DNA from 2 places in the Peribacillus sp. YIM B13472 genome. Region 1 is predicted to be linked to the other one. Evidence: riboswitches for the same ligand, from Rfam matches in the RefSeq annotation. Region 1 holds a riboswitch; the other holds the start of a gene.

Region 1 (4,222 bases):
CCACGCATTTACTCGTGAATTCAACTACTTTACTCGTGAATTCAATGGTTTTACTCGTGAATTCCACGCATTTACTCGTGAATTCCCAGCTTTACTCGTGAGTTCCACAATTGATCAAAAAAACAAAAAGCCCTTCTCGAATTAAGAGAAGGGCTTTTTTTGTTACCTTATCAGGAAATCTCATCATCGGATCTAACATCCAATGGTGTTCGTTTATCCATTTTCAGCATGTAATAACTTGCTACGACCAAGGCTAGGAAAACGATCCCGACAACTAAGGAAATCCGGGTACTAGGATTGATCCACATACCGACCAGCACCATCAGTAAGAAGGCAATTGTCGCATAGTTACTGTAAGGGGCCAACGGCATCTTGAACGGATGTTTCTCCATTTCAGCGGCATTTACTTTTCTGAATTTAAGCTCACTGATAAGTAAGACAAACCATGGAATCATCCCGGGTAATACACTCGCACTGTACACATAAAGGAATAATTGCGGCGGTGCAAGGTAATTCAGGATAACCCCGATGCCCAATCCTAATAGTACAGCGATCGTGCAGTATGCCGGCACTCCATTTTTAGATACTTTAGCAAAGACTTTTGGAGCTTGGCCATTCAATGCAAGTGTGTACAGCATACGCCCTGCACTGAAAATCCCACTGTTGCATCCAGACATTGCCGCAGTGATTACAACAAAATTGATGATTCCTGCTGCTGCTGTGATACCTATTTTAGCAAAGGTTGAAACGAATGGGCTTCCTAAGTCATCCAGTTGATCCCAAGGGAAGACTGTCACGATGACAAATATGGCACCAATATAGAAAATTAATATACGCCATATGATTGATTGGATCGCTTTTGTTACGGTCTTCGTTGGATCTTTCGCTTCTCCGGCTGTGATGCCGATAAGCTCAACGCCTTGATAGGATGCCACGACCAGGGAAAGCGCAAAGAAGAATCCTGTCCAGCCTCCCGTAAAGAAGCCGCCATTTTCCCATAGATTCGATAATCCAATTGCATCCCCGCCATTTCCTATTCCAAAGAAGATAAGGCCAAGGCCGGCAATGATCATCAATATAATCGTTATGACTTTTATAAGCGCAAACCAAAATTCAAATTCCCCGAAGGATTTAACGGAAATGAGGTTTGCCGCCCCCAAGATGATCATGGCGACCACACCTGGTATCCAAGCAGGTAACTCGGGGAACCAATATTGCATATACAACCCAACCGCGATGATTTCGGACATTCCGACGATTACCCATTGAAACCAATTGCTCCAAGCAGTCATATAACCTGCCAAGGGATGTATATAGCTGCTTGCAAAGGTTGCAAAAGAACCTGTAGTCGGTTCTAAATATAGCATCTCACCCATGGAACGCATGATGAAAAATATAAAAATACCTGCGATTGCATAAGCAAGCATAACAGAGGGCCCGGTCCATTTGATCGTGCTCGCAGAACCCATGAATAACCCGACCCCGATGGTTCCGCCCAAAGCTATCATTTGAATATGTCTTGATTCCAGCCCTCTCTTTAATTCCTTGTTCGACATGATTAACTCCCCCTGATGCAATATCGGTAATGCTTTTCCATCCTTAACACGAACGACTCTCTATTAATTATTGCGGTTAGAAATGCTTTATCGAAAAAAATATCAATAACACTTCAATTATGTTTTCTTATCTTATAATAGTAAATATTCTGTAAAAATACAATTGTATTTTTGAAATAAACAGTTACCAAATATATCTTGGCAATTTCCCTTATCTAAAAATATCATTTCAAAAAAATGATGTTCAATATTTCATAATAGTGATCATCCAAAAAACAATTTTTTCAAGTACCTTAAAAAATATTAAGACCACTATAAAACTGCAGCTATTGCCGTTTTCACTTCAAAAAAACTTGTTGACCTTCCGAAAAATAGATGATAGAATTCCAATATTATTTTATAAGCATAATGAATGATGTAACAGTGGAAGATTGACACTGACAGACATTTCTTCACAACCGCATACAAGCAAGCGATGAATGCTATGGATGACACTATAGCAGGAGCAGCTTCTGGAGAGACTGTACAAGATGCAGCGCCGAAGGATTCACAATCTCAGGCAAAAGGACAGAAGAGTAACGAATGATAGAATTGTTATTCTGAACCCTTTAAGAGATTGGTATTATCCAATCTCTTTTTTTTATTGTCCATTTTGTGATTGGACTTAAAACTACACTCTTGAAAACCAATGGAATAGGCAAGCAGGGCAAGAAATCACGTCCCTCTCTCCAAGACCATGCAGGTTGAAATCATTCACTAACAAGACTATAAAAAACGGGGGCGTAAGAATTGGCTAAACAGGAATTAAAAAGAGATTTAAAAAATCGACATGTACAACTTATTGCAATAGGAGGAACCATTGGCACCGGTTTATTTTTAGGATCCGGAAAAGCCATACAATTAGCTGGACCTTCCATTATATTCTCCTATCTGATAATAGGGATTGCCTTGTTTTTTGTGATGAGGGCGCTGGGCGAATTGCTATTATCCAATGCAGGGTATACATCATTTACTGAATTTGCAACCGAATATGTCGGTCCATGGGCCGGCTTCGTAACAGGGTGGACATATTGGTTCTGTTGGATCATGACCGCAATGGCCGATATCATAGCTGTCGGCGTCTATATGCAATATTGGTTCGATATCCCTCAATGGATTCCGGCTCTAATATGCCTAGTCATTCTGTTAGGATTGAACCTTTTGACCGTTAAGTTATTTGGTGAATTGGAATTCTGGTTTGCCATCATTAAAGTAATCACGATCATTGCCTTAATCATCGTAGGAATCATTCTTTTGATCATCGGCTTCAATACCAATAGCGGAACGGTTTCCGTAACGAACCTATGGAATCATGGGGGCATGTTCCCTAATGGCATTTCTGGATTCCTATTATCTTTACAGCTGGTCGTCTTCTCATTTGTCGGTGTCGAATTGGTCGGGGTTTCCGCAGCAGAAACGGCAAACCCGAGAAAGAACATTCCATCTGCCATCAATAAAATCCCTGTCCGGATTTTACTTTTCTATATTGGTGCACTATTCGTCATTCTCTGCGTCAACCCATGGACACAACTGGATGCCACGAGCAGCCCATTTGTAGAGGTCTTTGCGTTAATCGGCATTCCTGTCGCTGCAGGGATCATCAACTTCGTCGTTTTGACATCCGCTGCTTCTGCATGCAACAGCGGTTTATTTTCAACGAGCCGAATACTTTATACGTTAAGCAGGAATGGCGAAGCCCCTGCTAAACTGGAAAAATTAAATAAACAGGCTGTTCCGAGCAATGCCTTATTAACATCCACAATCGTTGTATCAATAGGGGCATTATTAAGCAAGCTGATACCTGAACAGGCATTTACCGTCGTGACGACCATCAGTGCCATCTGTTTCATTTGGGTATGGAGCATTATCTTGATCTCCCATATCAAATATTCAAAAACAAGGCCTGATCTAAGAGCCGAATCGACTTTCAAGGCTCCTTTTACACCCTTTGTCAATTACGCCATATTAGGATTATTCCTGTTCATCCTTATTGTTATGCTATTCGCTGAAGCAACACGACTATCACTGCTCTTGACCCCAATCTGGTTCATACTTTTGGTAATACTATATAATACTCGAAAAAAATATAGCTAAAGGAAATAAAGCCTTGAACTCACTATGAATTCAAGGCTTTATCTGTTTTATGAACATATCAGGGTCCGGCTGTCTGCGCACAGTTGCTCAAATATATCAGGCAACTGCATTAAATTTTATATCAAAATAGTGTAAGCTATTATATATCATTGGACCTTTTTTAAAAGAAGGTAAATCGGACATGCACGAATTTTCCTTCCCGGTTTGGTTCACCCAGCCATCAGTGGCATTGAAGAATAAACCCCATTGATGGACGTTTCACTTATTTAAAACGGAGGGGTTTGTTTAATGAAGATTATATATATCCTTACTCTAGTTCCTTTTATAGGCATACTAGGATTTCTACCTTTTGTTAATAAAATAGAACCATACGTATTAGGGATGCCTTTCAATATGTTCTGGATGGCTATGTGGGTTGTCCTTACCTCTGCCATATTGGGCATCATGTATAAGCTGGATCCCAGGAATCGGGAAGGTGACCAGAAATGAATATTGCTCTCTTAATCATTTTAGCATTTTTACTTCTATCGATA
Region 2 (4,222 bases), on a different contig from region 1:
TGTAGGTAATGGATACGGAATTATCGTGACCATTAAAGGTGGAAAACCCGGAAAAAACATCGGTCTTCGCGCTGATTTTGATGCGCTTCCAATCGCCGAAGAAACGGAAGTACCCTTTAAATCAAAAATTGAAGGCGTTATGCATGCGTGTGGCCATGATGGTCATACAGCCTATTTATTAGTCTTAGCGGATTGCCTCATTCAATTAAAAGATGAAATTCCAGGTACAATCAAAATTATTCATCAACATGCGGAAGAAGTTCCGCCAGGCGGGGCAAAGAGTATTGTAGAATCCGGCGTGCTTGACGATTTAGATAATATATTTGGAATCCATCTCCTGCCAATGGATTCAGCAGGAGTGGTTGGTTATCATGCTGGATATTCTTTTAACGGCAGAGCTTATATGAAATTAAAAATACAAGGTAGAGGTGGACATGGTTCCTCACCACATCTAGCGAATGATGCCATTGTGGCTGGTGCCCATTTTGTTACAGCCGCACAAACGATTATTAGCCGTCGATTAAGTCCATTTGATATTGGTGTGATTACGATTGGTTCTTTTGACGGAAAAGGAACATTCAATGTCATTAAAGACAGCGTAGAGCTTGAAGGCGATATCCGTTATATGACAGTTGAAACAAAAGCAACGATTGAAAAAGAAGTGAAACGTCTTGTAAAAGGACTTGAAGAAGAATTTGGCGTAACATGTGATCTAACCTACACGAATGACTATCCCCCTCTATACAATGATCCTGAATTAACAGGAAAGGTTGCTGAGATTCTGAAGAATGCAAATGATAAAGATATTAAAGAAGTGAAGGAATTTCCAGCAATGCCGCCTTCTGAAGACTTTGCTTACTATGCTGAAAAAATTCCTTCCTGCTTCTTTTACATTGCTTGTACACCTAGAGGAGTAGAAAAACCTTATTTTAATCATAACCCTAAATTTGATATCGATGAAGATGCCCTTCTCGTGGCAGCAAAGGCAGTAGGATATGTTGTTTATGGTTATTATGGGTTAGATTAGGGGTAGAATCATTTTTAAGGTGCGGTACAGATGACCACATGCTTTGCTGTATTAGATAATTCTATTCATAAAAAGCATTACGATTACCGAGAAAGGCTAATAAAGGTTGGTTGTAGCTGATAGACAAAGCTCCGTGTGGAGGGAAACTTTCATGCACGGTGCGAGGTAAGGGAGACTGTTTCTATAAATAAAAAATTTAACCAGCCTATTCCTATGGAAAATGCAACGATAACAACGAATTTTCACCTATCATTAAATAGGAAATACAAATAAATCAACCCTTTTTATAAAATAATGATTCGATTGAATTTCTAATAAGGGCGTGTTTTGATCAATCTAAATATGTTATTTTAACAAAGTAATGTATTGATTTGATCATACTTTATAAACCAGTTTTAAAAGGTGCTGCTAACTAAATTAAAGTCCTAGTTTGAAAAGACAACAAGATGTGGTTTTTGTCTTTTCTTTTTAATGTGGACAAAACTGTAAACCTTACTACGTAGGAATATTCATCAACTTCCTCTCATCCGAAATTCCACAATAAAAGGGTTCGTAAATCCTCCTTTTTTATATTTGGTACGAATACATTATGATTTAACAAAGAAAGTCAAAATGAATACGTAATGATAAATTTAAACCTTGTTGTTCTAAATTATGTTATTCTATTTCTGTTTACAACAGTCCGACTGAGAAACTGTAAAGGGGGTATGAGGTAAAATGGATAAGGAAAAGAAAAGCAAGCTAAAGAGGCCAAAGAAGTCGTGGGTATGGGTTCTAGCAATTATCATCATTGCTAATATAGCAGGTGGTGGGGACAAAGAGGAAGTTGCTAAAGAAAAGGAAGCTTCTGAATCTACTGCTGAACTTAGGGAGGAAGCTCCAAAGCAATCTATACTGCTGCAAGCATTCTCGCGAGTCTCGAATTTTCTCTTTTTCCATACATCAATTATGTTAAAACTATAGACATTATGTCCTTTCCCATCTTTAAAATTTAGCCGTATTGTCAATCGGAAAAATGTAAAAATGTTTCGCTTATACATAAGCTTGTTTGGATTCCTTGCGACATAGAAAAGCAACTAATAACATCTAAATTATACCTGTTCATAAAGTTCAAAATTGTCTATGTTAAAATTTCAGAAAATAAAGTTTTTTCAGATAATCATTGAAATATCCATTAAAACCCGATAATATACAACTATTAAAACAACTTTATATCAGCGGATGATAATTGTGGGAGAGACTAAACATTGTTTAGCACCGAAGGAGCAAACCCTAAAAAGCAGGGGACTAATCTCTCAGGTAAAAGGACTACAATTGGACGCGTCTCTGAAGAGAGCCATAGGCCACCGAAGGAGTTAAACTCTCAGGTAAAAGGACAGAGGAAGGTAGGAAAATCCCTATCTTTCCTCTGTCCTTTTTGTACTAGGAAAGATAAAAAGAGAGGAGGTGCAATAAGACCTGTAGATATATGAGTCTATCTTTGGATTTGTACAATTAACGCCATATTTTCAAAAAGGTTGGTAGATCTGTTTCAAAAAAACTATATCTAGTACCTAACCAAGAAAGCGCTTACATCTGTAGGGCAGTTCCCCAGTACGTTAATAATTCACACTCATTGAAGGACTGACCCTTTATTGGAAAAAAATCCAAGTATCCTATAAAAGTAGAAAGTGGGAATTCGTATGCAGGAACAAAAGTTGGATAGAGGGCTAAAAAACAGGCACGTACAACTCATCGCTATTGGTGGGGCAATCGGAACGGGATTATTTCTTGGAGCAGGAAAATCTATTCATTTAGCCGGGCCATCAATTTTAATTGCTTACATGATTACAGGCGTCATTTGCTTTTTAATCATGCGCGCACTTGGAGAACTACTCTTATCTAATTTGCACTATCATTCCTTTGTCGACTTTGTAAGAGACTATTTAGGTAATATGGCTGCATTTGTAACCGGCTGGACCTACTGGTTTTGCTGGATTTCAATCGCAATGGCCGACTTAACGGCAGTTGGTCTTTATACTCAATATTGGTTTCCCTCTGTACCACAGTGGATGCCAGGGTTAATTGCTCTTGTCATTCTGCTATTTATGAACCTTGCAACCGTAAAACTTTTTGGCGAAATGGAATTCTGGTTCGCATTAATTAAAGTCATAGCTATTCTAGCACTAATTGTTATTGGTATTTTCATGATTATTAAAGGCTTTTCCACTGATTCAGGCGCAGCAAGTTTCACGAATCTATGGAGTCATGAAGGTATGTTCCCAAATGGAATAAATGGTTTTGTCCTCTCATTCCAGATGGTAGTGTTTGCGTTTGTTGGCATTGAACTTGTAGGACTAACAGCAGGTGAAACTGAAGATCCTGAAAAAGTTATCCCCAAAGCGATCAATAATATTCCTATTCGGATTATAATTTTCTACATTGGCGCACTTATTGTCATAATGAGTGTTTATCCGTGGAACGCAATCATCCCAACGGAAAGCCCATTTGTCCAAGTATTTGTGGCTGTAGGTATCGCTGGAGCTGCTGGTATCGTCAATTTTGTCGTCCTTACATCGGCTGCTTCTGCATGTAACAGCGCAATCTTCAGTACAAGCCGGATGGTATACTCACTTGCCAAAGATAAAAATGCACCTGTACCGTTTGCAAAACTTAATGACCGTAAAGTGCCTTCCAATGCATTGCTCTTTTCAACTGTTGTCATTTTAATTTCCGTTGTTTTGAACTATTTAATGGCTGAAGGAGTATTTACCTTAATTACAAGTATTTCTACAGTATGTTTCATCTATATTTGGGGAATTACAGTCATCAGCCATTTGAAATATCGTAAAACAAGACCAGATCTAGTGAAAAAGAACAAATTTAAATTACCACTTTATCCATTTTCCAATTACTTGATCCTTGCTTTCCTAACATTCGTCCTTGTTGTTCTTGCACTTGCGAACGATACTCGTGTTGCCTTATTCGTAACTCCTGTTTGGTTTATTATGCTGATTGCGATTTATAAGGTGCGCAAAACGAAGGTAGAACAGGCGAATCAGAGAGAGGTAGCGGGGAATTAAAAGGCAAGAAACCCTTTTGATTCTATTAACGGTGTTTGTCCAGATAGCTGACGCTCCATATTTTCCAACTCGGTGAGAAAAAAATCTCCGTTATAAAAAGCTTTAAGATATCTGGATGATCATATTATAATTT

What was found. Region 1 has a riboswitch for glycine ahead of ACFX4I_RS09590 (amino acid permease). Riboswitches for the same ligand answer to the same signal wherever they lie in the genome.
Region 2: it holds a riboswitch for glycine, as region 1 does, so the genes downstream of both, ACFX4I_RS16705 (amino acid permease) here and ACFX4I_RS09590 (amino acid permease) in region 1, are expected to answer to the same signal.

The regions. Positions count from the first base shown of each region.
Region 1 is NZ_JBHZPG010000009.1:58,447-62,668, forward strand. It holds gene ACFX4I_RS09580 (hypothetical protein) at 1-145, shown strand, start outside; gene ACFX4I_RS09585 (amino acid permease) at 171-1,556, opposite strand; glycine riboswitch at 2,059-2,137, shown strand; gene ACFX4I_RS09590 (amino acid permease) at 2,346-3,689, shown strand; gene ACFX4I_RS09595 (DUF3311 domain-containing protein) at 3,978-4,178, shown strand; gene ACFX4I_RS09600 (sodium:solute symporter family protein) at 4,175-4,222, shown strand, end outside.
Region 2 is NZ_JBHZPG010000022.1:11,504-15,725, reverse strand. It holds gene ACFX4I_RS16715 (amidohydrolase) at 1-1,027, shown strand, start outside; gene ACFX4I_RS16710 (hypothetical protein) at 1,745-1,990, shown strand; glycine riboswitch at 2,249-2,348, shown strand; glycine riboswitch at 2,352-2,408, shown strand; gene ACFX4I_RS16705 (amino acid permease) at 2,710-4,089, shown strand.